2 regions of the Pseudoalteromonas sp. L21 genome follow, and region 1 is predicted to be linked to the other one. Evidence: riboswitches for the same ligand, from Rfam matches in the RefSeq annotation. Region 1 holds a riboswitch; the other holds the start of a gene.
What was found. Region 1 has a riboswitch for lysine ahead of dapA (4-hydroxy-tetrahydrodipicolinate synthase). Riboswitches for the same ligand answer to the same signal wherever they lie in the genome.
Positions count from the first base shown of each region.

Region 1 (15,980 bases):
AAACACCTTGGTTGGTATGCTGAATAACGGATGTTTTACCATGCATCACCTGCTTGGCCCGAATAATCTTTGCTCCTAGAGCTTGTGCAATAGATTGATGACCAAGACAAATTCCCAAAATTGGCAACTGGCCTCTTAATTGTTCAACAACCTCAAGTGAAATACCCGCTTCGTTGGGAGAGCAAGGTCCTGGTGAAAGCACAATGTGCTCAGGCTTGAGCTGCTTGATTTCAGCAATACTGATTTCATCATTTCGTTTTACCAATACATCTTGATCTAAGCGCTGAAAATACTGCACTAAGTTATAGGTAAACGAATCATAATTATCAATCATTAACAGCATTGCGTGTAACCCAGAAATACGGACTCAAAATAATGAGCGCGTATATTACCTCAAGCACTAAAGAATGTCGGCATAAATGCCCTATTCTGAAGCGAATAAATGAGCTGCAAGTGTTGTTTTTTCATCTTCATCAAGCTTTTGTGAGCATTTATTATTAAAATCATAGCGCACCAACACTGTTTTACCGACTGCGCAACATGTGCCTTGCTGCCAAGCTTCTTGCCTCACCACAAATGAACTTGAACCGATATGCTCCACGCTTGTTTTTATTTCAACCTCATGGCCGTAAAAAAGCTCACCAACAAAACTGACTTCAACCTTAGCAATAATCAATTTCCAGTCGTGAGGGTTTAAATCAGGTGTAAAAAATTTAAAAATAGGGACACGCGCTGCTTCAAACCATACGGGGAGTACGGTATTGTTGATGTGCCCTAGAACATCCGTTTCGCTAAAACGAGGCGAGATTTTTTCTGTAAACATAGTAACCCTATAAAAAATATAAATAAAAGGTAGCTCATGACGGACTTTATTCGTGTATACGAAAACGCCCTTAGTAAAGAATTTTGCGACAACTTTATCACGCTATTTGAACAAAGCGCGCATTTAAAGCAGGGCATGACCTCTGGCGGTATCGATTTAGCAAAGAAAGATAGTCATGACTTATATCTGAGTAATCACCCAGAATATGCTGAACAATTAAAGCACATTCAGCAAGTCACTGCTGGTTACGTCTTTAAATACATTGAAGAGCACATTTTCATGATGATTGGTGCCTTTGGGTTGAAAGTGTATCATCCGAAAACAGGAAAACCAGTTGATTTAACACACGATAACTATGAAGAAGTCGGTAAACCTCAACTGCCACTATTAGTCCAGCAAATTTTTAGAATGGGTCCTATTCAGGCACAAAAGTACGACATTAATAAAGGTGGCTACCCGTATTGGCATAGTGAGGTATACCCACAAATTGGCCATAACGAAGCCTTGCATCGTGTGCTGTTATTTATGTTTTACTTAAATGATGTCGAAGAAGGCGGAGAAACAGAGTTTTACTATCAACAACGTAAAATATCACCAAAACAAGGTTCTATGGTAATAGCGCCAGGTTACTTCACGCATACTCACCGTGGCAACAAGCCCATTTCAAATGATAAATATATTTTAACGTCGTGGATTTTATTTAACCGCGCAGAACAAATTTATGGACAGCCGCAGTCGTAAACTTGTTATATTAGCTATCAGAAACGACATTCTGATAGCTAACTAGTAACGTGTTTACATCTTTAATAACTGATCAAATAAATCGAAAACCTGATCGAGTTCTTCAATAGTGTTGTAATGCATACAACCAATACGTACTACACCGCCGGTATCTAATACACCTAGCTGCTTACATAAACCTTGTGCATAGAAATTACCATCCCACACACAGATATGCTGTTTGCCTAAAAATTCAGACACGATACGCGGCTCGATACCTTCAAACGTTAGAGCAAAGGTCGGTGTACGCTCTTCTAAACGCGCCAAATCATTAATACCAAATAACTTAATACGTGGGTAATCTGCTAAGCGAGTTAAGAAATGCTTACTGAGTGACATTTCGTGTTGTTTAGTGATAGCAAAAGCGGCCGCGAGTTTTTCTCGGCGTGCATGACTGTCATCAAGCTCACTAATTGCAGCAATGTAGTCAACCGCAGCAATAAGGCCAGCCAGGGCTTCGAAGCTTTGTGTACCGGTTTCCCAGCGACCTGGCGCAATATCTTTTGCAGGTTCAACTTTGTATGGTGTGAAACCTTCAAGGTGCTCACGTTTGCCATATACAATACCAAGGTGAGGACCAAAGAACTTGTATGCAGAGCAGGCTAAGAAGTCGCAATCAAGTGCTTGTACGTCTACCAGCTCATGAGGTGCATAGTGAACGGCATCAACATAAACGAGCGCACCAACAGCATGTGCAAGCTCAACGATGCGTTTAATGTCATTAATTGAACCTGTGGTGTTTGATGCATACGTCACTGCTACAAGCTTTGTTTTGCTTGATAAAAGGCTTTCAAAGTGGGCCATGTCTAAGCTGCAATCAGCTTCGTTGATAAGCGCCGTTTTTACTGTCGCACCTTTATCTTCAGCAGCTTGCTGCCACGATGAAACGTTTGAGAAGTGATCAGCATTGGTGACAATAATTTCATCATTTTCAGTCCAATCACGCGAAATTGCACGGCTAAAGCTAAACGTTAAGCTTGTCATGTTTGCACCAAACACGATTTGCTCTTTAGATGGCGCATTTAGTAAATCGGCTGCAGCTTGACGAGCGTTTGCCATTAACTCAACTGTTTTATCACTTGAGAAAAATGCACCGCCTAAGTTTGAGTTGTAGTAACCCAAATAAGCAGTCATGGCACTTAAAACTGACTGTGGCACTTGAGAGCCACCTGGGCCATCAAGGAAAATCGGCGACTGACCTGCAACTTGTTGCATAAGTGCAGGAAATTGGCGACGTAATTGCGTTAAGTTCATGTTTTATCCTTACGCAGTTAGTACGAAGCAATCAAGGTAACCTTCTTTGCTTGCGTCTAATTTATTCATTGGCGTTGCGTTGTGCCATACTTCACGGTCATTAATAAGCGCGAACATGCCGTCTTTAATTTCCATTTTGAAACATGGCTCTGCTTGCTGGTGTTCATACACAAGTAGCTCACCACCTTCTAGGTTTTCGTGTGATACACCACATACACACACGTGATCAAAACCATCTTGGTGAACACCTTCAGGGGCAGCAGGTGTGTCGCTGTCGATCGCAAGCATTCTAAATTGATGGATTTCAATATCGCGGTCATCGCTAATACCGGTCATATCGCGGAACTGATTAACGATTTGCTTCATGCCATCAGTGGCTAATAAGCTATCTTCTAGATTTTCATAGGTACGCTCAACATTACCTTGAAAGGTATTGATAGAGTCGTCTTGTACGAATGCTTTTGTTGCTTGTAGTTTTAGTTCGCCATCAACAACTTTAATTACTGAATAACGACGCTTACGAAATTCACCATCTGCGTATGGATTAGCAGGAAGGTTAGCAAAAGAAGGCTTAACTGCGTCAATATGTGCTTGGCTTACAAAGCGAAGTTGTAAGAGGTTCTGGTTGTTTAATGTAGTCATAAAGATCTCGCCTTAAATGTTGAGAATATTGGCGAGGATTTTAATGCAATTGAAGGGAAAATATTGCGTTATTATGTAAACTCTATGCAGTTATTGATCAATTTTAAGATCGATAAAGTCAAAATAATGAAAATTTAATCTAAAATATAAAAAGCCCGCAAAAATGCGGGCTTTAAAGTAAAAATACACTATTTACTTATTAAACAGCTTGCTGAATGATTACTTCATCTGCCTTTTTCGTATACTGAGGCATACGGTGGAAGTTTAAGTAACGGTATGTATCAGCTGCCGTTGCATTGATCTTAGCTGCGTACTCTTGGTACTCAGCAGGTGTAGGAAGTTTACCTAAGATTGCCGCTACTGCTGCAAGCTCTGCTGATGCTAAGAATACGTTTGCGCCAGTACCTAGACGGTTAGGGAAGTTACGCGTAGAGGTAGACACAACCGTTGCTTTATCAGCAACACGTGCTTGGTTACCCATACAGAGTGAACATCCTGGCGTTTCGATACGTGCACCTACACGGCCAAAGATACCGTAGTAACCTTCGTCAGTAAGCTGGTCTTTATCCATCTTCGTTGGTGGTGCAACCCAAAGTTGAGTTGGGATTCGACCACTGAAACCATCGAGTAGTTTACCTGCAGCACGGAAGTGACCGATGTTAGTCATACAAGAACCGATAAATACTTCATCGATTTTCTCGCCAGTAACGTCTGAAAGAAGGCGTGCATCATCAGGGTCATTTGGAGCACAAAGAATAGGCTCTTTAATGTCTGCAAGGTCGATTTCAAGTACATGTTTGTACTCTGCATCTGCATCCGCTTCCATAAGTTCAGGGTTAGCTAACCACTCTTGCATTGCGGTGATACGACGCTCAATAGTACGAACATCGCCGTAACCTTCAGAGATCATCCACTTAAGCATTACAATGTTTGACTCTAGGTATTCAGCAATAGACTCTTTAGAAAGTTTAACTGTACAACCTGCCGCTGAACGCTCAGCTGATGCATCAGAAAGCTCGAAAGCTTGCTCAACAGTTAGGTGCTCAACACCTTCGATTTCTAGTACGCGACCAGAGAATTCGTTGATTTTGCCTTTTTTCTCAACTGTTAGAAGACCTTCTTTGATACCAAAGTAAGGGATAGCATGAACTAGGTCACGTAGTGTGATACCTGGCTGCATTTCGCCTTTGAAACGAACTAAGATTGACTCAGGCATATCAAGAGGCATTACACCTGTTGCTGCTGCGAATGCTACCGCACCTGAACCCGCTGGGAATGAAATACCTAGAGGGAAACGAGTATGCGAGTCACCACCCGTACCTACTGTATCTGGTAATAACATACGGTTTAACCATGAGTGGATTACACCGTCACCTGGACGTAGTGATACACCGCCACGGTTCATGATGAAATCAGGAAGTGTGTGATGAGTGTTTACGTCGATTGGTTTAGGGTAAGCTGATGTATGACAGAAAGACTGCATTGTTAAGTCTGCAGAGAAACCTAAACATGCTAGATCTTTAAGTTCATCACGGGTCATAGGACCTGTTGTATCTTGCGAACCAACAGTGGTCATTTTCGGCTCACAGTATTGACCAGGACGTACGCCAGGCATGTTACATGCTTTACCAACCATCTTCTGAGCTAATGTGAAGCCTTTACCAGAATCAGTTACAAGAGCAGGTTTGCGGAAGATATCTTCAGCTTCCATACCTAGTGATGCACGCGCTTTATCCGTTAAACCACGACCGATGATTAGTGGAATACGACCACCAGCACGCACTTCATCAAGAATTACGTCTGATTTTAAAGAGAAAGTAGAGATTACTTCATCAGTACCGTGACGCTTAACAACACCTTCGTATGGGAAGATATCGATTTGGTCGCCCATGTTTAGCTCGTCAACAGGCAGTTCGATTGGCAATGCACCAGAATCTTCCATTGTGTTGAAGAAGATAGGCGCGATTTTACCGCCTAAACATACACCACCAACGCGTTTATTTGGTACGTGAGGAATATCATCACCCATGAACCAAAGTACAGAGTTAGTTGCAGATTTACGAGAAGAACCCGTACCAACTACATCACCAACGTACGCAAGAGGTAAACCTTTCGTTTTAAGCTCTTCTAGCTGTGAGATTGGCCCCACTTCACCTGGTTTGTCAGGATTGATGCCATCACGTTCATTCTTCAGCATTGCCAAAGCATGTAGTGGAATATCTGGACGTGACCATGCATCAGGTGCTGGAGAAAGGTCATCCGTATTTGTTTCGCCAGTTACTTTGAATACCGTAACTGAGATTTTTTCAGCAACTGCAGGCTTGTTTACAAACCACTCTGCATTTGCCCAAGACTCGATTACTTGCTTAGCAAACTCGTTACCTGCTTTCGCTTTTTCTTCTACATCGTAGAAAGCATCGAACATTAATAATGTGTTAGATAAACCTTTAACAACAATTGGTGCTAACGCTGCGTCATCTAAAAGATCAATCATAGGTGCAATGTTGTAACCACCTAACATAGTACCAAGTAGCTCAGCAGCTTTTTCTTTTGATACCAGTGGAGAGCTCGCTTCACCTTTTGCAACTGCAGCTAAGAAACCTGCTTTGATGTAAGCAGCATCATCAACACCTGGTGGTACGCGGTTAACAAGAAGATCAACAATAAACTCTTCTTCGCCTGCTGGTGGGTTTTTAATTAGTTCAATAAGATCAGCCGTTTGCTGAGCATCTAATGGCGCTGGTACGATACCTAACGCGGCACGTTCTTCTACGTGTTTACGATATTCTTGTAGCACAATATTGCCCTCTTGGTGACGTGAAAGTACTCGGTAGTATTAAACTAAATACCAAATATATAACCCAGTACTTATAGTATTCTGACGATTGATTATAAAGCTTTTAAGTATAGATGAAAATCCATGCTGCGGTTAGGCACTTTATATTCACTATAAATAGCATGAATAGTAGTTAAAAAAAAAGCTATTCAGATGAATATTTATTAAGTGAGAATCATTCTTATTTTGGCCATAAAAAAACCCAGCCACTTGGCTGGGTTTATCAAAACTTACAACTCACTATTAACGCATAACTTTTACACGTTGAGTTGATGTTAATTGTGCTTCAACACGACGGTTTTCAGCGTGAGCTTCTAAAGTGTTTGCTTCATTCTTCAAACGCTCTTCACCATAGCCTACAGTTGAAATACGATCTTCAGAGATGCCGTCTTTGATTAATTCATCAGCAACATCATCCGCACGCTTCTTAGATAGAGTCATATTGTACTCAGCATCACCTACTGCTGAAGCATGACCTTCTAAAACAACCGTTGCGTCTGTGTTTTCTTTCATGAAGGTAGCAACTTCAGCAATGTCATCAAAGTAGCGTTGTGGAACGGCTGCTGAGTCATGAGCAAAGCTAACTAGTAGGCTAATTGTTACTGGCTTCTCTTCATATAAAGTACAACCCGTTGCATCTACAGCATCTGTCATAGGCGTGTTTGCACATTGGTCATCAGCATCAAGTACACCATCATTATCAGAATCTGAATCTGTTGGCTCTTGAACAACAACTGGAGCTGGCTCAACAGGCGCCGCTGGCTCGCTTGATTGACCGAATAAGTAGCTTACACCAAACTTAGCGTTTAAGTCTGACTCACTGAACTCTAAACCTCGGTAGTAAGATGTTTCAAAGTTAACTGATAGACCTTCAGTTACAAAGTGCTGGTAACCTAAACCAATATTTGCAAATGTACTTTTCTCGTACACATCAATTTCTTTCAGACCTAATACACCGTAGAATGGACCACCAGAAAAATGGTGCAGCATGTCAATGCCGTATCTATCCATGTCCATGTCGTACTTATCACCCGTGATTAGGTGTTCAGTATCAATATTTCCATCAGCGTACTCTAAACGAGCACTCCAGTAATCTGAGAATCGGTAACCAATCTCAGCACCGAAGCCCGTTGCATAACCAGTTCTCACGTTAGGTGAGTAATCTGTTGCAATCCAAGATGCATCGTAGTAGTCACCGAATACACCGATATAAAAACCTTCTTTTTCTGCAGCAAATGTTGATGCACTAGTTGCAGCTAATGCGATCGCCATTGTAAGTGATTTTAATTTCATTGTTTCCTTCCCATTTTCACAATTAAAATTTTCAGCTAAGTCATCCCAGCCCATTTTATAAGCAGAATACTCTTCGTTTTGTTAACCTATACTTAATAGGTAGCAGGTTATACTACTAACTCAAATCATAGTTTGATTCAGGTCATTAGAAACTATAGGTGATAATATAAAACTTACCTAATACTATAGTTAAATCGTCATTCAAATTAACAATGCGTTATTATTGTTAATAAATAATTACTATAAATTAACTAGAAAAAATAAACCTAATAACAGGGCGCGTTAACTTAAATATAAAGAGCGTTCTGTCATATTTTTTAGCGTAGGTGTTAAATATTACACTTAGGCACAGTCGCTAACAATCAGCCTTTTCTGGAATTTTTTAAGTTCCACAAAAAGTTTGATAATTCGCATCACCTTCCTTAGGAGGCGCGTACCAATGTGTATTTTCAGCTTTATAAATATAAGGATTTGATATCACTTTCAAAAATGCTTCCAATGAAGCGCTTTTTCCAGAGCCCTCATATTCACCTATAATCATTTCGATATTATGGTTGCGTGGAATGACTGCAGGATTAACAGCACGCATCGTTTTATAACTTTGAGTAGATGTTCTTAAAAACCATTTTTTATACCATTCTTTTATATTGGCAGGTATGGTTACCTGAGACTGTAATGACTCAGTCAAAAGATTAAATGTGTTGGTATAATCCAATTTATGTTGCTTCATTAACGTCAACAATTCAGAAACAAGTATATGCTCATCTTCTTCCATGCTTTCTAAGCCCAGCTTTTGTTGCCACATCAAATTAAAGGCATCATTGAACCGAGTTGAAAAACTATTTATAACCGCCGAAAGGTCTATAAGCGCTTGTTTTTCATCTTTAAATAAGAGCAATAGACTTTCAGCTAGGCGTGCACAATTCCAATTAGCAATCGTCGGCTGATTACCAAATGCATAGCGCCCTTGGTGATCAATTGAGCTGAACACAGTATCAAAATCAAAGTTGTTCATCATAGCGCAAGGACCATAATCAATGGTTTCACCACTTATCAAGGTATTATCAGTATTCATAACTCCGTGTATAAAACCGACACGCATCCAACTTACTATCAACTCAATTTGTTTGTCTTGTACAGCTGTTAAAAAGTCAATATAGCGCTTTTCACCCGTGCTATTAATTTCAGGAAAATGACAACTGATAGCGTAATCGACAAGCTTTTCTAACCCTTCTATATCACCCTGTGTTGCTAAGTATTGAAATGAACCTACACGTATATGGCTTTTAGCTAAGCGAGTGACGACTGCACCAGGTCGAGGAGGATTGCGATATACTGTTTCACCAGTAGTCACCACAGCTAAACAGCGTGTAGTCGCGATACCTAGCGCATGAAGCGCCTCACTCATAATGTACTCACGTACTGCAGGGCCAATGGCACAGCGACCATCACCACCGCGCGAGAATACAGTTGCTCCCGCCCCTTTTAATTGCACATCCCACAATGTGCCTCCTTGATCCTCAATCGCACCAAGCAAATGCGCTCTGCCATCACCAAGACGCGGTGAAAAATGACCAAACTGATGACCTGAGTAACCAAGTGCAACCGGAGCAACGGCGCTATCTATCGTTGAACCAGATAGCAATTTAGCTAAAAGTTCGCTGTCATGTTTAATTAAAAAGTTATCAGCTAGCCTATCATTGAATAGCAGTAATTGCGGCTCAGCAACGGCGCTCGGCATATCTTTAATGGCAAGCAGTTCACTAATATCTGTGTATCGAGTTTGCAGTTTCATAGCTGTCCTTAACGTGTGGCTACACCTACGCGGTTATCACCAACCCCATAGGCCACAAGCTGACTAAGTGCTTGCAGGCTATAGCCACTTTGCTGTTGTAGTTCATTGAAAAAATCTTGCGCTGCTTGTAACGATTTTTTAGTTTGTAAGCCCCCGTCTATCAACTCGTGAGCACGCAAGTAGGTTTCTACATCGCGAGAAAGTAAAAAGGTATCTTTACCAAGCGCTCGCAAAGCGTAAGGGCCAGTATTCCCTCCTAAACGCGCACCATGTTTTTTAAGATAGGCCCACAAGCCAATAATATTGTCAGTTGGCCAATCCGCAATAAACTGGCTGAAGCTGCCATGTTTCTCAGCAACTTCGTGGATCATGTATGCGTTTTCTGGGATCGTTTGTACTTTTTTAAAATTACGAACTATGCGCTCGTCACTGGCTTTTTGCTCAAGCATATCCGGTGGCATCATCAACAATTTTTCTACGCTGAAATCCCAAAACACGTCGCGAAAACCTGCCCACTTGTTATTGATAACAGACCAATAAAAGCCACTTTGAAAAACTTTACGTGTGAACTCTTCTAACCATAAATCGTCATGCATTTTGGCAATATCAGTATCATCGAGCGGGTTTGATAACAGTGCCTGCAGCATGTCTTCGCTGCCCTTTCGAGATACGGCTCGTTGATAAATATCGTTAAATTTTTCCATCATTTTTCCAATTTATTTGGTTAACGCTAAGTGTACGTAAAAACACGCTTATACGTAACCATGTTGCAAAATCGGTCACTAAAAACAAACCCTTCGCCTTGACACCTAGATGGCTAAAATGCTTTAATCGCCGAATATACCCTATTTAACTATGTTGGCTTTAACCTTTAAAGCGAGCATAAAGGGCTGGAAGAGGTGCGTTATTCAGGTAGCGTATGGGAAGAGCACAGACTCTGTTGATCATACGTGAGGGGAATTAACGCCGAGAAGTAACACCGTTTGTGAGGTGCTTATTTCGGGCGACTGGGCTGAATCCCAGCGACTGTCACCAACAATAGCAAAGTGCTATTGATTAGTTTGGTGGAGAGCTTCTGGTCTTAGTATAATAAGGCCGTCGCGTCTTTATTATTTTAAGCCCATTCGCTCTTCGAATTATACCTTGTTCGAATGACGACATGCGGCTCCATTCAAATGTTCCCGCATAAACTCTTCGAATACCTTATAAGTTCGTGAGAGATGATCAACAATTTTGATTTAAACGACTATCCATTATGGACAGCGCTTGTCACGCCATTTTCTGAATCTGGCGAGGTCGATTACACGGCCCTTGAACAACTGGTGGCTGAGCAGCAAGATGCAAATAACGGCATTTTATTACTTGGCAGTACCGGTGAAGGACTGGCGCTTTCACTTAAAGAGCAGCAAGCCATTGTTGAGCATGTTTGCCAATTAGCACCGAGTGTCCCCCTCATGGTTGCTGTAGGCGGCATGAACCTTAAGCAACAAATTGCTTGGGTTGAATACTGCAATCAACTCCCTATTCATGGCTATCTATTGGGCTCACCTCTGTATGCAAAACCTGGGGTTGTTGGCCAAACACATTGGTTTGAAAGCCTACTTAACGCAAGTCATCACCCTTGTATGTTGTATAACGTACCTGGAAGAAGCGCAGTTGAGATTGCACCCCAGGTGATCAAAAACCTTGCTGAGCACGAAAACCTGTGGGCTTTAAAAGAAGCCAGTGGCGACATTAGTAAATTTGAAGGTTTTAGAACGGCATCGCCAACACTGGCCATTTTCAGTGGCGATGATGCACTTATGCCATATTTTGCTCAAGCTGGTGCAAAAGGTTTAGTGTCGGTTGCCGCGAATGCTTGGCCGAGTCAAACCCATGAGTTTGTTAAACGCAGTTTAAGTGGTCAATACCCAAATCTATTCACCGATTGGTCGCAAGCAATCCAAAGTTTATTCGCTGTGGCAAACCCAATCCCCGTAAAAGTACTGATGCACCTGCAAGGTAAAATAAATACCCCGCATTTACGTCCGCCGCTTACGCATTTAGAGCTTGAGCAAACAGACGGCATCACCCACGCAAACAACACAATTTTATCTTGGAACTAAAAACAGGTTTTATCATGAGCTGGTTAGAATTATTAAACAACTTAGAATCAGGCGCAGTTCGCGCAGCAACACAAGACGAGAACGGCAACTGGCACGCCAATGTTGACGTTAAGCAAGGCATTTTAGAAGCTTTCAAAAATGGCACGAATACCGAGTTCCCAGGTGGTTTTGTTGATAAGCACAACTTAGCACCACAAGGCTTTGCAGCCGATGCAGGCGTGCGTATGGTACCAGGTGGTAGCAGTGTTCGTCGTGGCGCACACGTTGCCAAAGGCACGATTATCATGCCACCAGCGTATGTAAATATTGGTGCTTTTATCGATGAAGGCACGATGGTCGACAGCCACGCACTAGTGGGCTCATGCGCACAAGTAGGTAAAAATGTCCACCTAAGTGCAGCAGTACAGTTAGGTGGCGTACTTGAGCCAATTGGTGCCAGCCCAGTGGTGATTGAAGATGATGCATTCATCGGCGCAGGCTGCGTTATTGTTGAAGGTGTGGTTGTGAAAAAAGGTGCTGTGCTTGCGCCGGGTGTGCGCTTATCTGCAACTATTCCCGTCTACGATTGTGTGAATGAGCGCCAGCTAGATAAAGGTGAAGCGATCCCAGAAAACGCGATTGTGATCCCAGGCTCTCGCCCTGCTTCAAATGCGTGGGCTCGCGAGCAAGGTCTAAGCATGTCTTGTGCACTGATAGTGAAATACCGTGACGAACAAAGCGATGCATCATTATTGTTAGAAGAGGTTTTACGTTAATGAGCTTTTTGAGCACGCCCATCAAGCAAGCGGTTGCACACGTTTCAACGCATCTTGATACGCCATTTTTTATCTATGATTTAGATAAATTAACTGCACATTTAAATCAACTGACTGCGCAAACCGATGTGAAACTTTGGTATGCCGTTAAGGCCAACCCACTGTCTCGCATTATTCAATGTTTAGACAGCGCAGGGTTTAACTTTGATGTTGCAAGCAAAGGTGAACTTGAGCAAGTACTTGCTCAGGGCATCGATAGCGAGCGCGTGCTCAACACAGGGCCTGCAAAGAGCCCTACACAAATTTCACATTTTATTGCTCGCGGCGTACGTACCTTTGTGGCCGAGAGCATTAACCAAGTGCGCTGGTTAAACGAACAAGCAATGAAAGCAAATTGTCAGTTGCAAATTCTATTGCGTGTACAACTGCGTTGGCCAGACAGCGAAAAGAACCCGCTTGGCGGCGACAGCCTCACTCCTTTTGGTTTGGGCTGTGATGAGTGGCAAGCTCTCACGGTCAGTGATTACCCAGCTCTTAGCTTTGACGGTCTGCATATTTTCCAATGGGGCAATATGCTGAGCACTAACAAGCTCGCAGAGTTATGGCGCACGATGATCTCGCCATTACAACAGCTGGCTAACTCACTAAATATTAATCTTAATATTCTCGATTTAGGCGGGGGCTTAGGCATCCCTTATACCCAAGATGCTAACCGACTTGATTGGTCTGCACTTATCGAGACCCTCGCGAGCATTAAAGCTGATGCTGGTGTCAAAGAGCTTTGGATGGAACTTGGCCGCTATGCGGTGGGCGAATGTGGTCATTACGCAACCCCAGTCGTTGAGCGCAAAGAGAATTACAATCAACAGCAGGTGATTTTATCAGGCGGTATTAACCATTTACTTCGCCCTGCAGTGACAAGCCAAAATTTTCCTGCGGCGTTATTGCGTAAATCGACAGCTGAACCTAAGGCAATGACTTTATACGGCCCACTTTGCACCGCCCTTGATTGCTTGGGTGAACACCAATTAGCAAGCGATTTAAATGAACAAGACTGGTTGGTATTCAGCCAATGTGGTGCATACGGCTTTACCGAAAGTATGCCGTACTTTTTATGCCACGAATTAGCGGCTGAATACATCCTTGAACAAGGCAATATTGAGTGCATCCGTAGCGCTGAAAATGCCAGCTATTATTTAAGGTAATTGCCATGAGTAAAGAATTAATCAGCCAAGAGAATATTGTGGTTGGCGAGATTGCCAACGGCCTACCACTGACAATCCCTGTGTATCGCTTAAAAGGCGATGGCTCAGGACCAAACGTGTATGTACAAGCCAATATGCACGGCGCTGAAGTACAAGGTAATGCAGTAATTTATCAATTGCTTGAGCAGCTAAAATCTCTCAAACTGCGTGGCGATATTACCCTAGTGCCTTATGCCAACCCTATTGGTTGCAACCAAAAATCAGGTGAGTTTACCTTAGGTCGCTTCGATCCAATTACGGGCACCAACTGGAACCGTATGTATCGCTTTAACAAAGCGTTACCATCACAAATTGCTGAACAGCACAAAGACAGTGATGATGCGACCCTTAAAGCAGCGTTTAAACGGGCACTCGTTACTGACATTGACAGCCAATTAACGGGCCCAGATTACAGCCTAACAACCGGTAAACGTATTGCCCTTAACTTGCAAAAGCTCGCCCATCAGGCTGATATTGTTTTAGACCTTCACACTGGGCCTATCTCAAGTCAGCACTTATACTGCCCTGAATACGCTAAAGGCAGCGCCCGCTATTTCAACATTGAGCATGTGTTATTGATCCCGAATGATTTTGATGGCGCGATGGATGAAGCGAGTTTCTGTCCTTGGTGGTCGCTTTCTGAAGAACTTGCCAAACAAGGCCGTGAATTTGCAGTTCCAGTCGAAGCATTCACCGTTGAGTTAGGTAGCCAAGAAAAAATCGATTTAAGTGCAGCACTTGAAGACGCAAATAGTATTTTAAGTTACCTCAACCACAAAGAGGTATTGGTTGATGCAGCATATCAACCAAAAGTGATGACACGCTATGCCAGTATGCTTGAAGATTATATTGCTTACTACGCCCCCATGGGCGGCATGGTCGAATACCTTGCCCCGCTGGGTGGCCATATTAAAGCGGGTGAACCTATCGCCCATATCCTACGAATGGAGCGTTATCTATCAGAACAACCATTGCAAACACTCAGTTTTGATAAAGATGCAATTGCCATTTTACACTTCGCGTCAGCAAGCGTGAATCAAGGCACCGAATTATATAAGTTTTTTACCAACGTATTTGAGCTATAAGCTCACCTCTTCTCATTGCGTGAGAGTCACGGCTTAGGCCGTAACAGCAGAGCCCCAAGTTTCGCTTGGGGCTCTATTTACCTAAAAATTTAACAATTCAGTACAAGTTCACGGTTACTTATGTAAAAATCGTTATACTTATCTCAACTTCACCTCTATTCAATAAGGAAATCGCAATGGGATGGCGCATGTGGCTAGCTGTCGCTAGTTTACTTTCTGTACCTGTTATGGCGCAGACTGAAGAAACAAAAACCAATGAACAAGATGACGCGCTCGAATTAGTAAAACAATGTATTTTAAATGAAGCGATTGGCGGTGACGGTAAACAAACACTCGAAGAACTTCGCAAAAAATGCTCAGACTTAGATGAAAGTAAAAAGCTTACTGCACTTGATAAACGAAAAGCACGCGAGGAAGTAAGTAAAAAGAACCGCAATGTAATCACGCCGCATAAACGTAACTATATCTTGCCACTGTCTTACGTATCGCACCCAAATACTCGCCCTTTTGACGGTTTGAAGGATCTGGCAGAAGAAACAAATGGTGAGCCTCTCGATAACCTAGAAGTAAAATATCAGCTATCAATTAAGGTACCTGTCTTTGAGGGCTTCTCAGATAAAGACCAAGGTGTGTATTTTGCGTTTACGATGCAGTCGTTTTGGCAGTTTTACAACAAAGATATTTCGTCACCATTTCGTGAAACTAACTATGAGCCAGAAGTTTTCTGGATAAACTACCTTGATGAAGAAAATGTCTTGTGGGGAGATGAAATGGCAATTGCGATTGGTGCATCACATCAATCAAATGGCCGCAGCCAACCAAACTCACGTTCATGGAACCGTATTTATGCCAACTTTTTATGGGAAAAAGAGGGGTTCGTGTTTGGTTTCAAGCCTTGGTACCGCATCCCAGAAGATAAAAAAGACGATGAACTAGAAGCCAGTGGTGATGACAACCCTGATATCTATAAATACATGGGTTACTTTGAGTTTTCTGGCGCTTACCGTTATAACGAACATGAATTCAGCTTTATGACACGTAATAATCTAAATTCAGATAATCGTGGGGCAATTCAACTCGATTGGTCTTTCCCTCTTTGGGGCAGGTTACGTGGTTATGCACAGTACTTTAATGGTTATGGTGAGAGTTTGATTGATTACAACGCCGATATTGAACGCTTTGGCGTGGGTATTCTGTTAACTGACTTACTTTAACTGCAATAAATAATGAAGAGCGAGCTTTAGTTAGCTCGCTCTGAATATTCGTTATTTTTTAACGATGAAGTGACCTTCAAATTCTGCAACTAACACATCACCATCATAAATATTTACAGGAACATGATAGCTTGCCTTACCATTTGCCTCTAAA
Region 1 is NZ_JAKKCV010000005.1:335,545-351,524, forward strand. Features, by position in the region: gene L3V41_RS16020 (aminodeoxychorismate/anthranilate synthase component II) at 1-343, opposite strand, end outside; gene L3V41_RS16025 (thioesterase family protein) at 425-823, opposite strand; gene L3V41_RS16030 (2OG-Fe(II) oxygenase) at 860-1,564, shown strand; gene L3V41_RS16035 (cysteine desulfurase-like protein) at 1,619-2,857, opposite strand; gene L3V41_RS16040 (2OG-Fe dioxygenase family protein) at 2,867-3,499, opposite strand; gene acnB (bifunctional aconitate hydratase 2/2-methylisocitrate dehydratase) at 3,699-6,296, opposite strand; gene L3V41_RS16050 (OmpA family protein) at 6,579-7,628, opposite strand; gene L3V41_RS16055 (protein adenylyltransferase SelO family protein) at 8,011-9,423, opposite strand; gene L3V41_RS16060 (DNA-3-methyladenine glycosylase I) at 9,432-10,127, opposite strand; lysine riboswitch at 10,310-10,506, shown strand; gene dapA (4-hydroxy-tetrahydrodipicolinate synthase) at 10,644-11,528, shown strand; gene L3V41_RS16070 (2,3,4,5-tetrahydropyridine-2,6-dicarboxylate N-succinyltransferase) at 11,543-12,283, shown strand; gene L3V41_RS16075 (PLP-dependent decarboxylase) at 12,283-13,488, shown strand; gene L3V41_RS16080 (succinylglutamate desuccinylase/aspartoacylase family protein) at 13,494-14,612, shown strand; gene L3V41_RS16085 (phospholipase A) at 14,789-15,826, shown strand; gene L3V41_RS16090 (bifunctional GNAT family N-acetyltransferase/hotdog fold thioesterase) at 15,878-15,980, opposite strand, start outside.

Region 2 (15,980 bases), on a different contig from region 1:
TATCTGAGCTATCACGGTTAGTATCATCAAATGCAGCACCAACACGAACAGTAAGCTCTTTGTTAGATGCAAGGGCAGTCTTGTACTCAGGCAAGATACTTAGTTTCGTGTAATTGCGTGAGGTAAAGTTGTTTTCAAGAGATGTTGATTCAATTGAATCAGCAATAAATTGCCCAGCATAATTAATTGCATAGTGATTATTTAAGCGGTGAAGCCCAGAAAGTGCCAATGATTTAACCGTGGTTTCATGAAATGCTTCAAACATAGCTGGGTTTTCACGAGACAACACGTAATGGTCGTTATGTTTACGATAATAACCTGTTACTTCAAAACTATTGTTCTCACCATACATTTGTTTATGGTTTAGCACCAATAGCTTGGTTTCAAGATCTTCGGTTTCGTTAAAATTAAATGGCGTGTAAAGGTTCGGCCAACCAAAAAATTTCTCTTGGCGTCCGAACATTAAATCAGTTTGTGATGAGTCACTGGCAAGTTGAATGCGCGCTGAGGCACGCTCAAAGTCGTGATCGCCATTATCAATTGAGCCATCACTTTGTGAGTTTGAATACTCACCTTCAAACCCTAACCGCCAATCCGGCATAGTTTCAAGCTTTTGGCTGTGGGCAGCATGAATGCTTAATAAGTTAAAGTCATTTGTGCCAGTGCCAAGTGAAACACTCCCAGTGCTTGTAATAGGGCGCCAGCCAAATGAAACTGTACCAACAGAGCTGTTCATGCCATACAGTGCGTTATCAGCACCTGTTAAAATGGCAGGGCCGGTAAGCATTTGTGGCGCAACAGGAATTTCAGCGAAGTAGTGACCCGATTGTGGGTCGAATAAGGTACTACTGCCAACACGAAAGCCGGTATTTTCAAAAATACCACCACGGATGGTTACATCGGCTTGTGCTTCAGCCATATTGCGCGATTGCAAATCTACACGGGGGTCATATTCTAAATTTGAGACAGGCGCATCAAAAGTGCCGACAGGCTCCTTATTTGCGGTTGCTGAGACTTCAACGGTGATCTGTTCAATATTGTTTGCGTCTTCTGCTAGCACTGAGCAAGTGACGAATAAAGCGGGAAGTGTAAGCTGTACTGCGCGTACCATCTAAAACTCTCTTGAATGTATTTGATTTACCTAGGGCAGTGAACACTATAGGCGCTCACTGCAAAATTGCGGCTATTGTATCTGAATCACTCAGTTATACCACTCCAACCAGATTTCAATAGGTAATAAAAAAACCGCTAAGGCGCGGTTGTGTAATTTAGAGCAGTGTTTATTGTTTAACCGCATCATATTTGCCAAAAAAAGTGATGATGAGCGCAATAAAAATGCCTATAAAACCAATGACTGAAAAAGCTAGGCTATATTCAGTTTTAATATTAAAAATATTAAGTAAGCTCGTTATTAACAATAGAGATATACCAACGATTTTTAAAATCGTCTGTGTTTTATTTAAGCAAAACCATGCGTGACAAGAGGGACATTGATTTTCAATAAAGAGGCTGTTTTTGTTAACCTTTTTTATATCTTTAGTCGCTATTTTAGTTTTACAGTTTGGGCAAGTTAATTTCATTTTATTCCTTTTTGGGTCTTTTTCTCTAAGACCTCTAATTCCATTTAGAGTTACTTTCAGCATCATAGCAAACTTTAATCATCACAAACAAAAAAGCTCACAATTCGTGAGCTTTTAAACGATGTGTTAACACTTTACTGCTGCGGTTTAGGTGGGAAGTTACTTAGAATATTAGCAACTGTCTCTTTAATTATCTCAGTGCGTTTTTCAGGTGTTTGGTTCTTTTGCAAACGACCTTCTTTTGCACCACGCCAAACTAGTTGGTTAGAAGCGCGGTCTACCACGTCTAAAATCAGTGTGCCTACTTCATACTCGCGAGTAGTTGTTTGCGTGTTGTAACCCATGCCCCAATAGTTCCAGCGTGCGCCGTAACCGACATTAAAGGTATCAACGTCGATTTTTTTATCAACCGATGCATGGTAGTTAATAAGTACATCTGCTTGTGCCATATCAACAAGTTTCATACCGCTTTTTTCAAGCTCAGCATTAACGGCTTCACGTACACGTTTTTCCATTAACGGGCTAATTTGGTAGTTTGCAACATTCTTAGTTAGGCTCGCGTTAGGAACCCAAGAGAAAGTTTGATAGTTGCTAAAGTCTGCTGATTTGTCGTAATCCCAATCAGGGGTTTTGGCGCAAGCCGCTAAAAGTAATACAGCCGTGGCGATTAATAAGTTTTTCATACTGTTTGCTCCTTGGCAAAATTTCCACTACTTATTTGATAACATAACACAAAAATAATTCAACTGAATGATTATTTATTTACTATGGCACATTTCAAAAAAAGTACTGTAATTGATTGTAAATGCTGTCATCCATGACATGTTGTATTAAGTACTGTGTTCTACTTCGATCCAGTCTTTTTCGTCTACCCAGTTTTGCGCGCCATCTTTTACTGTACGAATAGGTACAATGTAGTCGCAACTTACTTGTGGTTTAACAGAAGCAAAAATCGGCACAAAACCAAAGCTCAGAGCCGTTTCGATAATTGCTTTTTGGTTTTGTGGGTCGATATCTGCCGCTTCATCAATATAAATAGGAATACGATACAGGTTTTGTTCTTGATCACTTAATAGATAGCGAATGAATAGCATGCCGCATAATAGTTTAATAGTGATACGTGTACCGTTAGAACCTGCTGAATCGATTTTTTCGAAGTGCTCAGTGTCACCCGCACGATTCACCACTTCAAAACGAATATCGAATAAGTCGGTCAGTGTTAAACCGGCTTTTTCTGAAGCAAGCTTAATTAAATGATCTTTTGCTTCGTTTACCGCAGATTCGCTATAAGGCTCTTGGCTTAATAAATCGAGGGTATCGCCTTGCTCAAACTGATTTGAGGTACTGATAATGGTATCAATGCTATCAACCAACATCTTGCGCGGAATAACATTAATTTTGAACGCTTGAAGGTTAGAGATTCGGTGTTGGCTAATCCCTTTGTTAAAGCTATTCATTTCGCGGCGTAGGCGGTCTAAGTCTTCGCGCAAGCCTTTAATGGTGGCGGCGACTTCGGTTAACGCAACACGACCTTGACGCTCAACGGCATCACGCTCGTTATCAATGTTATGAAACGCGCTAATAAGCTTTTCGTATTTAGTAAACTCATCGTTTTCGTTATCAAATTTAGTAATACCCGCATTGTAAATATGCATGTAGGTGTTACGTACGTTGATATCAAAGTTACGTAGCTCTTGGCAGTCTTTGTTAAAGTGATGGATGAGATCGCTTAAGTTATCAAAATCAATACTGATTTCAATCATGTATGGAGTCACTTTGCCAGCGTAAAAATCAAGCGTGTGATCGATACGCTCAGATTTAACTTGGCGTAGGCGGTCAGCTTGGCGCGCAAGCAAATCTTTTTTCGACTTGATAATTGAACGACGGTCGCTGATTGAGCCACTGTTCTTTTGAATGTCTTGCAGGTAGTCGTCAACTTGTTCGCGCTCTGAATTTAATTGCTCTTTTAGCAAAGTTTGCGCATCGACTGATTGCTGCATCACTTCAAATTGTTCAAAGCGTTTTAAGGCTTCTTCAGAGGCCATTAGTTCATCATATAAGGCATCTTTTTCTTTTTGCTTTTCGGCGACATTAGCAGCCACTTCGCGCTGTTGTTTAAACTCTTTTAGTGAGTTTTCAAGGGCGGCGAGTTGCGCAGTTAGTTGCTCTTTATTTTCACCTGTTTGCATTTGCACAGGACTTAGCTTTTTAAGTTTAATGCTTGCGCCAGGAAGAGTCAGTACACCGCCTTTCACATTTGCCGATAACTGCTCTAAAAATTCACCAAAGGCATCTTCGTCTGTGATCTCAACATCACCATTGCTGGTGGTGGCAAATGATAAGATATCAGGGTTTAGAATACGCGAAATCTCTTCAACTTCTTTCAAAGATAAATCTTCACGCATACGGGTGAATAAATTGAACTCGAGGTTCTTCAGTTGTAGTTTTAAGCTCTTAATTTGCTTTTGTGTTTCGCTAATACGGTAATCTAGCGTGTGCAAGCTTTGACCTTGGGCACTGCTCAATGAATGCGATAGCGATTCATAATCTTGCTTAAGCTGCGTAAGGCTTACTTTTAAAGTGGCCTTGTTAACTAGTTCAAATTCAGATTTAAGCGCTCGATAGTCTAAAAACCACTGTTCAATTTGAGTTTGTTTACGCTCAATATCACGGGATTGCTGAATATACAGCTGCTGCTTTTGGTCAAACTCATGCTTTTCGTGCTCGATATCTTCAAGGGCTATATTCAGCTCAGTGAGTTGCTCTTGTTGATAGGTTTCAAAGTCAATCAGTGCTTGGTCAATTTTTGGCGCATAGGCTGCAAGTTTGCCTTTTAAAACCGTTTGGTTTTCAAGCATAGATTCAAGGGCGGCGATTGGCTCTTGCATTGACTCAAGGGCTTTTAATTCACGTTTAGCGCGATTCACTTTATCGAATGAACGTCGCCATACTTCATAAAAATCAACCCGTGAGTTTGACATATGACGTTCAAAAACACGTAGCATAAAGCGCTTAACATCACTGGCACCTAATTTATGCAAGTTAAGGATACGGCGGAAAATCTCTTTGTAAATCGCTGAGTCTTGTACGTTATTAAGCGGGATCATCTTTAAATTGATATCGCCATCAAACGGGGTTGCGCCACCAGTGAGTAGGGCGTTTAGCTCTTGCGCTTTTAATTCAATTGGATTGAAACCTTGCTCTTTTAAGTGATTAAAAAGCTTGGTGAATTTTACAATGGTTTTGCCTTGGGTGTAGTGCTCAAGGTCTAATTTACCTTGATAGCAAAAAAACTGATGCGCGTAACCGGCAATTTTACCAAGGCCAGCAACACCAATCACTACAGGGCCATTAGGTAAATCGGCTTCGAGTAAAATATAGGATTGATCTGACGAAAAGTAGAATTTTCGGGTTTCGTCTAAATCGTGGCCATCCCATTCTGTTAGGCGTAAATCATTAATCAGTGGAAATTGCAGGGCATTAATCACCGAGCTTTTACCAGTATTATTGGGTGCACAAATTGAGCTGCTTTTATCCAGAGGGATCACGCATTTTGCATAGCCAGCGGTATTTAAAAGCGCAAGTTTGCTGAGTCCGTAAAGGCTTTGGCTTTGCATTATTCGTCCTCTCCTAGGTAGGTTTCTTCGTTTACTTCCATTAATGCATCGATATAACGATAAATAGGTGCTTGCAACATAAAGCCGTTTTCTACTTCGCGAGCAAGGCCTAAACGCACCATGCGAAGGTACACATCTTTGCGTAAATCTGAGCCTGAGAAGATTTCTAATTGATCAAACAGGTGTTTGTTGATTTGCACTAAGGTTTGCATTAGTTCAAGGTCGTTTACCTCGTCAAACAAGGCACGCATTGGATCTTTACCGGTATTGGCATAGTGCTCAATCAAGATGTAGATAGTCAGTGCGATGGCACGCGAAATTTTCCCCATGTTTGGGGTGCTTTCGTCGCTGCCAAAATAGTAAAAGCCACGGCTATCATGTTGTAGGTCATGGCCAAGGGCATTAAATAACGCACGGTAAGCGTCAATGTGTTGATCAAGCTCTTGCCACATCAGCGTGTCTTGTTCGCTAATGTGGTAGCCTGATGTGAGCTTTTTATTAATAGCTTGCAGATGTGTTAAATCATCTAAATTAATATCTGTCATGGTTATTGCTCTGTTGCTTTTTTATCGTCAGCAATCGATGAGTTAAATGGGTAAAGAGAGAAGTGTTGCTGGGCAATTTTTATTTTTACTTTCTCTTGGCTTTGGCTGATTTCAAGGTCGCCATCGCTAATTAATTTTTGATACAAGAACAGCATTTCGTCTGCTTCTAAATCTGGGTAGCTTTCATCTAAGAAATTAAGCAGCGGCTGAGCTTTTTTGCTGGCTTTTTTGAAGCGTTTTTTAAATTGTGTTTTAACGTCGTTGTAATCAGGGATATGCGGGCTTTGATAGGCAGGCACGTCATCATGTTCAGGAAGCTGATATTCATCGTGTTCAAAGTCAACTAAGCCTGCCATATAGGCCACGATATGACGTTGTTGCCCAAGTGAAAAACGCTGTGCGTCTGAGACAAAGTTAGGCTGTACTGCACTTAACATGTTATCGACGCCATTTTTACGCACTAAACCAAGCACTTTGGCCGCTTGGCGAGTAATTAGGTTGTTGCGTCGTAACTCTTCACGCAGTGGCATCAACATATCGGCGCTTTTGCGTAAACTTTCACGACCAACTAAATGCATTTCTAGAATACGGGTACGTAATTGCTCAAGCATCCGTTTGTCTTGATATGACTTACCAAGACGGTCAATTTGCTCGATTTGCGCGCTAATTTGCGCTTCGATGGTGTTAAAGCACGCGTGGAAGTCACCACGAATATCAACCATTTCAAGCATAGGTTCAATGTATTCATCAAACGCTTCAATTACTGCTTGATAGCGTTTTTGCAAAGATTGCACGGCGTTGTCAGCTTTCGCTTGCTCAACAATGTTTAAAATCGCATTTTCATTATGGGCAAACAACTTCATTATTTTGCGTACCCGATCATCCATAATCCGGCTGAAACGGCGAAGCTCGTCGTAGTCTTCTATTTCACCCGCTTTTGCAAGGCGGTTGCCTAGGCGCGCTAAGTCATCAACTAATACGCTGATTTCTTGGGCAAGACCTAGGTGTTCTTCTTGTAGTAAGAAAGTCGCAAAATCAGCGATAGCACGGTTGATTTCTAATTGTGACGACTTCGCAAGAGGAATAATGATATCTTGATTTAATAAACGATTTGTTTCTTTATAAATACGTTCATTTGACCAGCTTGGCTGTTTTTGTTTTATCGCATTTTGTACATCTTTTAAGCTGAAATCAGCCATCTTAAAACGTTTAAATAATAGTTCTAACACCCCCCAATGCTCTGTAAGGGTATTTAATAACTTTTTAGCTGGGATCATATGGCTCCAGTAAATCAAAATTTTGGTGTTAGCGTTTAGTAGTAATTTATCTAATTGAGAATAGTTTTATGACTTAGATACTGCTAGAATCCGCGCCGAAACACTCGAATTACAATTTTTACATTATTATAAAGGTTGTTCAAACACCATGGTAACCCCACTTATCCTAACCCTGATAGCGGTGGCATTTTTGCTTATCGTTATAGAGGATATTATCCATGTAAACAAGGCCAAAACGACGCTTTTTTTTGGCACTTTATGCTGGATTATCTTGTTTATCTCTCCAATTCATGGGCAAACCCCAGAAACTATCCAACATCAACTTGATCATAATATTTTAGAAATAGCGACGTTGTGGTTATTTCTTATGGCTGCAATGACCTTTGTCGCTTATTTAAACTCGAAAGGGTTTATTCAAAATATTGTGCATAAAATTATGCCAAATCAAATCAGTGAACGGAAGCTGATGTTTTTGATTGGTGGTTTTGCGTTTTTATTTTCATCGATTTCAGACAACATAACCGCGACTTTAATCTCGCTTGCGGTGGTGATGTCACTGAAATTAGACCCTAAAAAATTAATAAAATATGCCACCTTAATTGTATTTAGTGTGAACTCGGGTGGGGTATCGCTTATTACAGGTGATGTAACGACCTTAATGATATTCCTCGATGAAAAAGTCACTATTGGTAACTTGTTATTACTTATTGTGCCTTCGCTTGCAAGCGTCGCATTACTGGCTGTGATGTTATCAGCAGGAATGTCAGGTAATGTGGTATTTGAAAAGCAAATGGCTCGTCGTATTGAAAAAACCGACATTACCATTGCGGTTATCTTTTTCTCGACCATTATTGCCACCTTAACTTTGAGCGTTCTTTATAGTGTGCCACCGTTATTAACCTTTTTATTTGGTTTATCATTAATGTTTTTGGTTGCGCAATTTTTGATGCGCAAAAAAGACGTAAACAAAAAAATCATCGATTATATTCGTGAGATTGAATACGACACACTGTTGTTCTTCGTTGGGGTATTACTGCTGGTTGGTGCACTGAAAGAAGTGGGTGTGTTATCTCAATTTACACATTTATATGAGCTTATGGCTCCTGAGTATGCGAATTACTTAATGGGCTTGCTGTCGGCTGCGGTTGATAACGTGCCACTAACAGCTGCATTACTCAAAGCCGACATTGTTATGAGCCCTCAGCAATGGCTGTCATTTACTTATGCAACAGGGGTTGGTGGTTCAATGCTTATTATTGGGTCTGCCGCGGGTATTATTGCGATGAGTAAAGTCAAAGCATTAACGTTTATGAGTTATTTAAAAATGTCGCTGTATTTATTAATAGCCTATACAGCGGGTTATTATGGCTCACACCTAGCGGGAAGTTTTATTTAACACTTGACAGCTAGACGTCTAAACGATAACTTTCAAAGCCTGCTTTTAACAGCAGGCTTTGTTATTTTAACCAAGTGTTAACTTAACATTCAGAAGAGGTGCGATACTTAGGTAGTTAATGTGAGGTGACGAACGCCAATGACCATTAATGAGGGAAGTACTCGCCGAGAAAAATAGCTGGACGTCACGGTTATTTTTCGGTTTATGGGGCTGAATCCTCAAAACTGTCACCAAACTAGGTGGAGAGCTTCTGGCATGGACTACTCTTTATTTTCAAAGCACCCCCTTGCCGAGTTCTTCTTGAATTACTGTGGATAGTTTTCCACAAAAGGAGACGACATGAATACCCAATTAGCCGCCAACACAAAATCAGATTATGTTGTTGCAAAATTTGGTGGCACCAGTGTAGCTAACTTTGATGCTATGAGCCGCTGTGCAGAAATTGTATGCGCAGATGATCAAGTACGTATTGTTGCTGTGAGTGCCAGTGCGGGCGTTACTAACCATTTAGTTGCATTGTGTAAACGTGATTTGAGCGCGGCTGAGCGCGATGAACACATCACGGGTGTTATTGCTATTCAAGAGAGTATTTTAGCTGAGCTATCGCTTGATGCCGATTTAGCTCATGGCTTTAATGAGACTTTAAGAGCATTTCAGGTGCTTGCTACTGAAGGGGTTAAATCAGCGGCAGAGCAAGACGAGCTGCTAAGTTTTGGTGAGCGCTTATCATCGTATTTATTTACGCAAGTGTTGCGTGGCCAGGGTTTAGATGCGGTGCGATTTGATGTGCGTAAAGTATTAAAAACAGATAGCCAATTCGCTAAAGCCACTCCAAACATTGCTGCAACAGCTGCTGCTGCAAAAAAACATTTAGTGCCATTGTTAGCTGAGCAAGTTGTAGTAACACAAGGGTTTATTGGCAGTGATGAATATAACCAAACAACGACTTTAGGCCGTGGCGGCTCAGATTACAGTGCGGCATTACTGGCTGAAGCAATCAACGCAAAGAGTGTGCATATTTGGACGGATGTGGTGGGTATTTTCAGTACTGATCCGCGTTTATGTGTAAAAGCTACACCTATTGCAAGGCTTAGCTTTGATGAAGCCGCTGAAATGGCTACCTTTGGGGCAAAAGTGCTGCATCCAGCTACTATTTTACCGGCAAGCCGCAGCCATATTAGTGTGTTTGTAGGTTCAAGCCGTGAGCCACAATTAGGCGGCACATGGATTGAAAAAGAAAAGTCAGAGCAGCCAGGTATCCGAGCAGTCACGCAGCGTAAAAACCAAATTCTTTTAACGGTTAAAAGCCCAGAAATGCTTCTTGCGAGTGGTTTCTTAGCGCGTGTATTTACTATCTTAAGTGAGTTTAATATTTCGGTTGATTTGGTTACTACCTCAGAGATCAGTGTTGCAATCACGTTAGATAACGCACCGAATGCATCACGTCCTGAGCTGGATCAAGCTTGTTTAGATAAGCTTTCTGAGTTTTGTCATGTGTCGGTTGAGAATAACTTAACGCTGGTGGCTCTAATTGGCTCTGAGATTCAACTGCGACAACAAGAGACCAACTTAATGCAAGTCTTGAGTGATTTTAATATTCGTTTAATTTGTCATGGTGCAAGTAAACATAACCTGTGCTTTTTGGTGGAGCAGAGCGAGTCTGACCTTGTTGTTCAAGCTATTCATAGTCGATTATTAGAAAGCCAAGTCGCGGCATAGGTCGTTAAAGTTAATAAAAGAGCACTGCCAGTCAGTGCTTTTTTGTGCCACCACGCTTATGTCAAAATCATTCAGTGTGTTACTTGAGGCCGTGAGGTTATGTTTTTCGATTTCAGTAAACACATTCGGGCTCAAAAGTTTAGCGATAGGTTGCGATGTTGCTTTGGCAAGCGCTTCTTTTAGTGTCCAAATTCTAAAAAAACATCCAGCTTGCTCATTTATATCGCTAAAGCCACTTATTAAATTAACTTCATTGCGATCGTAAAAATGTTTGGCGAGCTTCACAAAAGGGCGTGTTTTCGAACAGTGTTCGATATCAAAACCAAATTGATCTTGCTCAGGGTTTAGCGCTGCACCAATAAAACCACGAGAATGTGATAAGCAGGCCCAAATTGGTTCACTTAAAGGCGAGTGAAGCTTCAATTTGTTGTCTACGTCATCAAATTGGCTCGAAATTGCGCTAAGTGGTGTGTTTTTAAGTAAAGGATTGCTGCGTTTTAATAAATACTTAAGCACTAAGCGCGTGGCAATATACTCTTGCTTTGCGGCTGGCATTTTGCGCTTTGTAAGTACACAGAGCTCGAATTCACTGAGTAACCTTTCAATGGGCAGGGAGCTGATATTGATACGTGAAGCATCCATAAGTACAACTTGTTTATCAGTTGAACTTAGCGCCGAATCAATTTTTAAGGTGTTAGAAAAATAGTGACTGCTCATGGTTTGTGGCTTTTACGAAACCCTACAATTAGATTTGTTTATTTTTACAGCAAATGCTCTTGTATGGGCACGAACAAACGCAAATTGTTTACGCAGTTGACTGTAATTATGGTTTAATGAGGAAAAATAATAACAGAAATGTAGATGTATGGCACAAGTTCGTGATGGCTTCCAAAGTCGTATTGGTTTTGTACTTGCCGCTTCTGGTGCGGCAGTAGGTTTAGGTAATATTTGGGGGTTCCCAACGCAGGCGGCAAACCATGGCGGCGGTGCATTTTTACTTGTTTATTTTATCGTTATTTTCTTATTAGCACTTCCTGCTTTGTATACTGAGTTGTATTTAGGCCACCAAGCGCAGGCAAACCCAGTTAAAGCGCTATCAAGTGCATGGCAAGACACCGCACCCAAAGTGGGAGCTGCAGCTGGTTATATAGGCTTGTTTGGCGCTGTTGTGATGCTGAGCTTTTATTCAATCGTTGCAGGTTGGATGCTCGCGTACGCACTCGAGCCAATTGCCAACTTTTTTGGTCTGACTGAGTTAAGTCACTTTTTACACAGTGATTCAATGGCACGCAACTTTGTGTTTACGCCATTGATGCTTATTCTAACCGCAAGCATTATTTTAAAAGGGGTTAAATCAGGTATCGAAACTTGGTCACGCCGCTTAATGCCATTATTGCTAGTGTTATTAGTGGCGTTAATTGGCTACATAGGCACTCTTGACGGTGCAATGGATGGTTTTGCTGCTTATTTAGTGCCTGACTTTAGCCAAATTCTTGATGCGAACCTAATTATTGCTGCAATGGGGCAGGCGTTCTTTTCATTGTCGCTAGGCGTCGGCTGTATGATGGTATACGGCTCATATTTAAAGCCTGATGCGAACTTACCAAAACTAACAGGCACCGTTGCATTACTTGATACGGGTGTGGCATTTTTAGCGGGTTTATTGATTATTCCGGCTATTTTTGTTGCCCAGCATAACGGCGTAGAAGTGTTTAGCGGTGGTAAGTTGGTAGGCGAAGGACAGTTGATTTTTGCTATTTTACCTGAGCTATTTAGCACCATGGGACAAGTAGGCTTAGTGGTTGGTTTATTATTTTTTGTGTTGATGTCGATTGCATCGGTGACTTCAACCATTTCATCAACCGAAATTCCAGTCGCATTTTTAGTTGAAAACCATAGTATTGAGCGTAAACAAGCAACCTTATTTGTTACCTTAGTGGTGTTTATTGCTTCATCGCTGATCATCCTTAACTTTGATTGGTTATTTGGCTTAGTGATTATGGTACTAACGCAGTACCAATTACCCTTGATGGGACTATTTTATTTTATTACCGTTGGCTGGTTATGGCAGCGTGGTAATAAATTGCATCAAGTATCGAGTGGCCCACATTATTGGTTTGCTCAGTACATTCGCTTTGTGTGCCCGTTATTGATGACGGCGGTATTTGTGAACGTGGCATTGTTGAAATAAAGTATCGAGTTGCAAGTTAGTAAGTAAAAAGGCGTGGGGTTGAAACCTCACGCCTTTTTTAATTTAAGGTGCATTTGCCTTATATAACTTCGTTAGTTAATGGTAAACCTTGGCTAAGTTCGTTGGCGTTTTGTAGCGTAGTGCAAGCAATTTCGCTAAGCGCTTCTTGAGTGAAAAAACCTTGGTGCCCAGTAACAAGCACGTTTGGAAAACTAACCAAGCGAGAAAAAATGTCATCCTGCATGATTTCTTCGCGATGATCTTTAAAGAAAAGCTCTGACTCTTGCTCATAAACATCAAGTCCTAGGTGACCGAGTTTTTTGGACTTAAGTGCTTGAATACATGCTTGTGTATCGAGCAGTGCACCTCGCGAGGTATTAATCAGCATGACACCGTCTTTCATTTTTTCAAATGCTTTGGCATCAATTAAGTGATGAGTATGTTCGTTTAGTGGGCAATGCAAGGAGATGACATCACTTTGCCTGAGCAGTGTGTCTAAGTCGCAAAGTGTGTAATCGCCTTTTTTAGCGACAGGATCGCACACTAACACTTTTGCACCGAAACCATTTAAAATATTCACTAATGCTAGGCCGATTTTACCGCAACCTATAATACCAATGGTTTTTTGAAACAGGTTAAAACCCAACAGGCCATTTAAGTCAAAATTTCCTTCGCGTACTCGGTTAAAGGCTTTATGGGTTTTTCGGTTGAGTGTTAGCATGAGTGCAACACAATGCTCAGCAACGGCCTCAGGGCTATAAGCTGGCACCCTACAAACCTTGATGTTGTGCTCTTTGGCGGCTGCTAAATCAACATTATTAAAACCCGCACAACGTAATAGTATGGCTCTAATACCTAAAGTGGCCATATTGGCTATGACATCTTTATCGACAGTGTCGTTTACAAATACGCACACTGCATCAAAACCATGGCATAAAGGTGTTGTGGTACTGTTGAGAGATTGCTCAAAATAACTGAGCGAAACCGACTCAGCGTATTCAGTTAGATTCCTTTCAAAAAACGGTTGTTCATACTTTTGCGCACTGAATAAGGCCAGTTTCATCATTTAAATTACTCTCTATCACCATTTTGAGGGCTTCAGGTTTAGTGCGCGGGGCATATCGCGCAACAAGTTGCCCCTCTGAGTTTATAAGAAATTTGGTGAAATTCCATTTAATTGCGCGGTTTTGCGCAATTCCGCGGGTATGGCATTTTAAATAATTAAATAACGGATGCGCCTCAGGCCCATTGACTAATACTTTATTAAAAATAGGAAAGCTAACATCAAAATGCTGTTGGTAGAAAGTCTGTAGCTCCTGCCCATCTAACGGCTCGTTATGACCAAACTGATTACAGGCGAAAGCAAGCACTGTAAATCCGCGCTCTTGATACTCATTATAGAGTTTTTCAAGGCTGGCCATTTGCATTGAAAAGTTACATTTACTGGCGGTATTTACGATAAGTGCTGTTCTTCCTTTTAACGATTCAAGGCTGAAATTTTCACCGGATGTAAGCTGGGCATTGAAACGATATATACTATCCATGTTTTACCTGTGTGTTTTTAAACGGTTTAAATGAACTTTTTTTCATTCGCTTTTTAGTTATTCGATTGAGATAATGAAATTGTTACTAATTTATCACTCAAATAGGTCAGTTTTATGTCAATGAAAGTCGCCTTCATCGGATTAGGTGTAATGGGTTACCCTATGGCAGGTCACCTTGCCAACGCAGGTCACAACGTGACCGTTTACAACCGCACTACAGTAAAAGCGCAAAAGTGGGCTTCAGAGTATCAAGGGCAATATGCTCAAACGCCTAGTGAAGCTGCAAAAGGCGCTGAAATTGTATTTATGTGTGTGGGTAATGATGATGACCTACGGTCAGTTGTTTATGGCGACAAGGGTGTGCTTGCGGGCATGGAGTCTGGGAGCTATTTAGTTGACCATACAACGACTTCGGCCGAGGTAGCGCGCGAAGTGGCGACTCAAGCGAAACTACAAGGTGTTGCCTTTTTAGATGCGCCAGTTTCTGGCGGTCAAGCGGGAGCAGAGAATGGTGTATTAACCGTGATGGTCGGTGGCGACGAGACTGATTTTAATGTTGTTCAGCCTGTTATGGCTGCCTTTAGCCGCTTTAGCCAATTATTAGGCGAAGTAGGCTCTGGCCAGCTTTGTAAAATGGTTAATCAAATTTGCATTGCAGGTGTGGTACAAGGTTTAGCGGAAGGCTTGCACTTTGCTAAACAAGCGGGTCTCGATGGTGAAAAAGTGATCGAAACTATTTCAAAAGGTGCTGCAGGCTCATGGCAGATGGAAAACCGCTACAAAACTATGTGGGCGGGCGAGTACGAGTTTGGGTTTGCTGTTGATTGGATGCGTAAAGATTTAGGTATCGCGCTTGATGAGGCAAAGGCAAACGGCGCAACCTTGCCGATGACAGCCACGGTTGATCAATACTATGCTGATGTACAAGCGTTAGGCGGCGGCCGCTACGACACCTCAAGCTTGTTGGCACGTATTGAAGCGTTACATAAAAAGTAACGTGATATTGTTTATAAAAAACGCGACATAATGTCGCGTTTTTTATTACATACTTTGTGCGTAATTGTACAACGCTTTTAAAATATGCAGGTTTTTTTCGTTATCATCATTTTCATGAGCAAGGTTTTCAAGGGTGATCATAAAATCTTGCGCACTAATTGATGGACTATCTTCACCGTGCATGAGCTTGTTTTGACAGTATTGACGCCATGTAGCCAGCTCATCTTGGCTAAGAGTTTGTGGCCAGTTTCGAGCGCGGTATCTAAATAGTAAGGTGGCAAACTTTTTGTCATCGAAATCAAGCTGCATCGAGGCTAATTGCTCGGGACTTGCATCGCGAATAATGGCAAATTTGGCTTTATCTGCATTGCTTGTAAAGCCATCATAAAGTTGGTAATCAGGGTTTTGGTTTTCACTAAAATCACGCTGCTCATTAAAGACTTCGGTTACTTTGTCGCGAAGTTCAGTATTCGCCTTTAAGATAGCCAAGTTTTGTAGGCACTTTTCGCGGTCAATGCCTAAACGCGCTGCGTTTTCAGGTAACAAGGTTTTTGCTGGCGCAAGAATAGGGCATTTATTTAGGTGTACGAGCTTTAAGCCTACCGGTGCTTCGTCTTCACCAAGGTCACTGTGTTTGGTATAAAGCCGAGTGCGTAACTCCTCGACCGACAAATCTAATAACACCTGTGGATCTTCAGTTAAGTTAAAGCAAATAATGGCGTTTTTGTTCACCGGATGAAAGCTCATAGGTGCAATCCAGCTAGTGCAACCTTGGCTTGCAGGGATGCGTGATGAGGTATGCACAAGTGGTGTCATGTTAAATACATCGACTAAATCAGCCAGCGCTTTTTTAGAACGTAAGCTGAAGAAAAACTGATAAAGCTTAGGCTGTTTTTCTTTTATAAGTTTCACAAGCGCAATCGTTGCTGTTACATCACTCAATGCATCGTGAGCTGCGGCATGTTCTATGCCATTGGCTACCGTTAGATGTTCAAGTTTAAAACTAGGCGTGCCGTCTTCTTTAAGCGGCCATTCAATACCTTCAGGGCGCAGTGCGTAACATGCACGTACTAAATCAATAATATCCCAGCGGCTGTTATTATTTTTGTATTCAC
Region 2 is NZ_JAKKCV010000001.1:23,494-39,473, reverse strand. Features, by position in the region: gene L3V41_RS00210 (TonB-dependent receptor) at 1-1,111, opposite strand, end outside; gene L3V41_RS00205 (hypothetical protein) at 1,281-1,646, opposite strand; gene L3V41_RS00200 (DUF4136 domain-containing protein) at 1,715-2,263, opposite strand; gene L3V41_RS00195 (ATPase) at 2,411-5,197, opposite strand; gene L3V41_RS00190 (hypothetical protein) at 5,197-5,742, opposite strand; gene L3V41_RS00185 (hypothetical protein) at 5,745-7,019, opposite strand; gene nhaD (sodium:proton antiporter NhaD) at 7,168-8,415, shown strand; lysine riboswitch at 8,501-8,673, shown strand; gene lysC (lysine-sensitive aspartokinase 3) at 8,755-10,134, shown strand; gene L3V41_RS00170 (4'-phosphopantetheinyl transferase superfamily protein) at 10,111-10,851, opposite strand; gene L3V41_RS00165 (sodium-dependent transporter) at 11,000-12,325, shown strand; gene L3V41_RS00160 (2-hydroxyacid dehydrogenase) at 12,405-13,388, opposite strand; gene L3V41_RS00155 (redoxin domain-containing protein) at 13,354-13,869, opposite strand; gene L3V41_RS00150 (NAD(P)-dependent oxidoreductase) at 13,984-14,865, shown strand; gene sbcB (exodeoxyribonuclease I) at 14,911-15,980, opposite strand, start outside.
Region 2: another riboswitch for lysine. It lies ahead of lysC (lysine-sensitive aspartokinase 3); the one in region 1 lies ahead of dapA (4-hydroxy-tetrahydrodipicolinate synthase).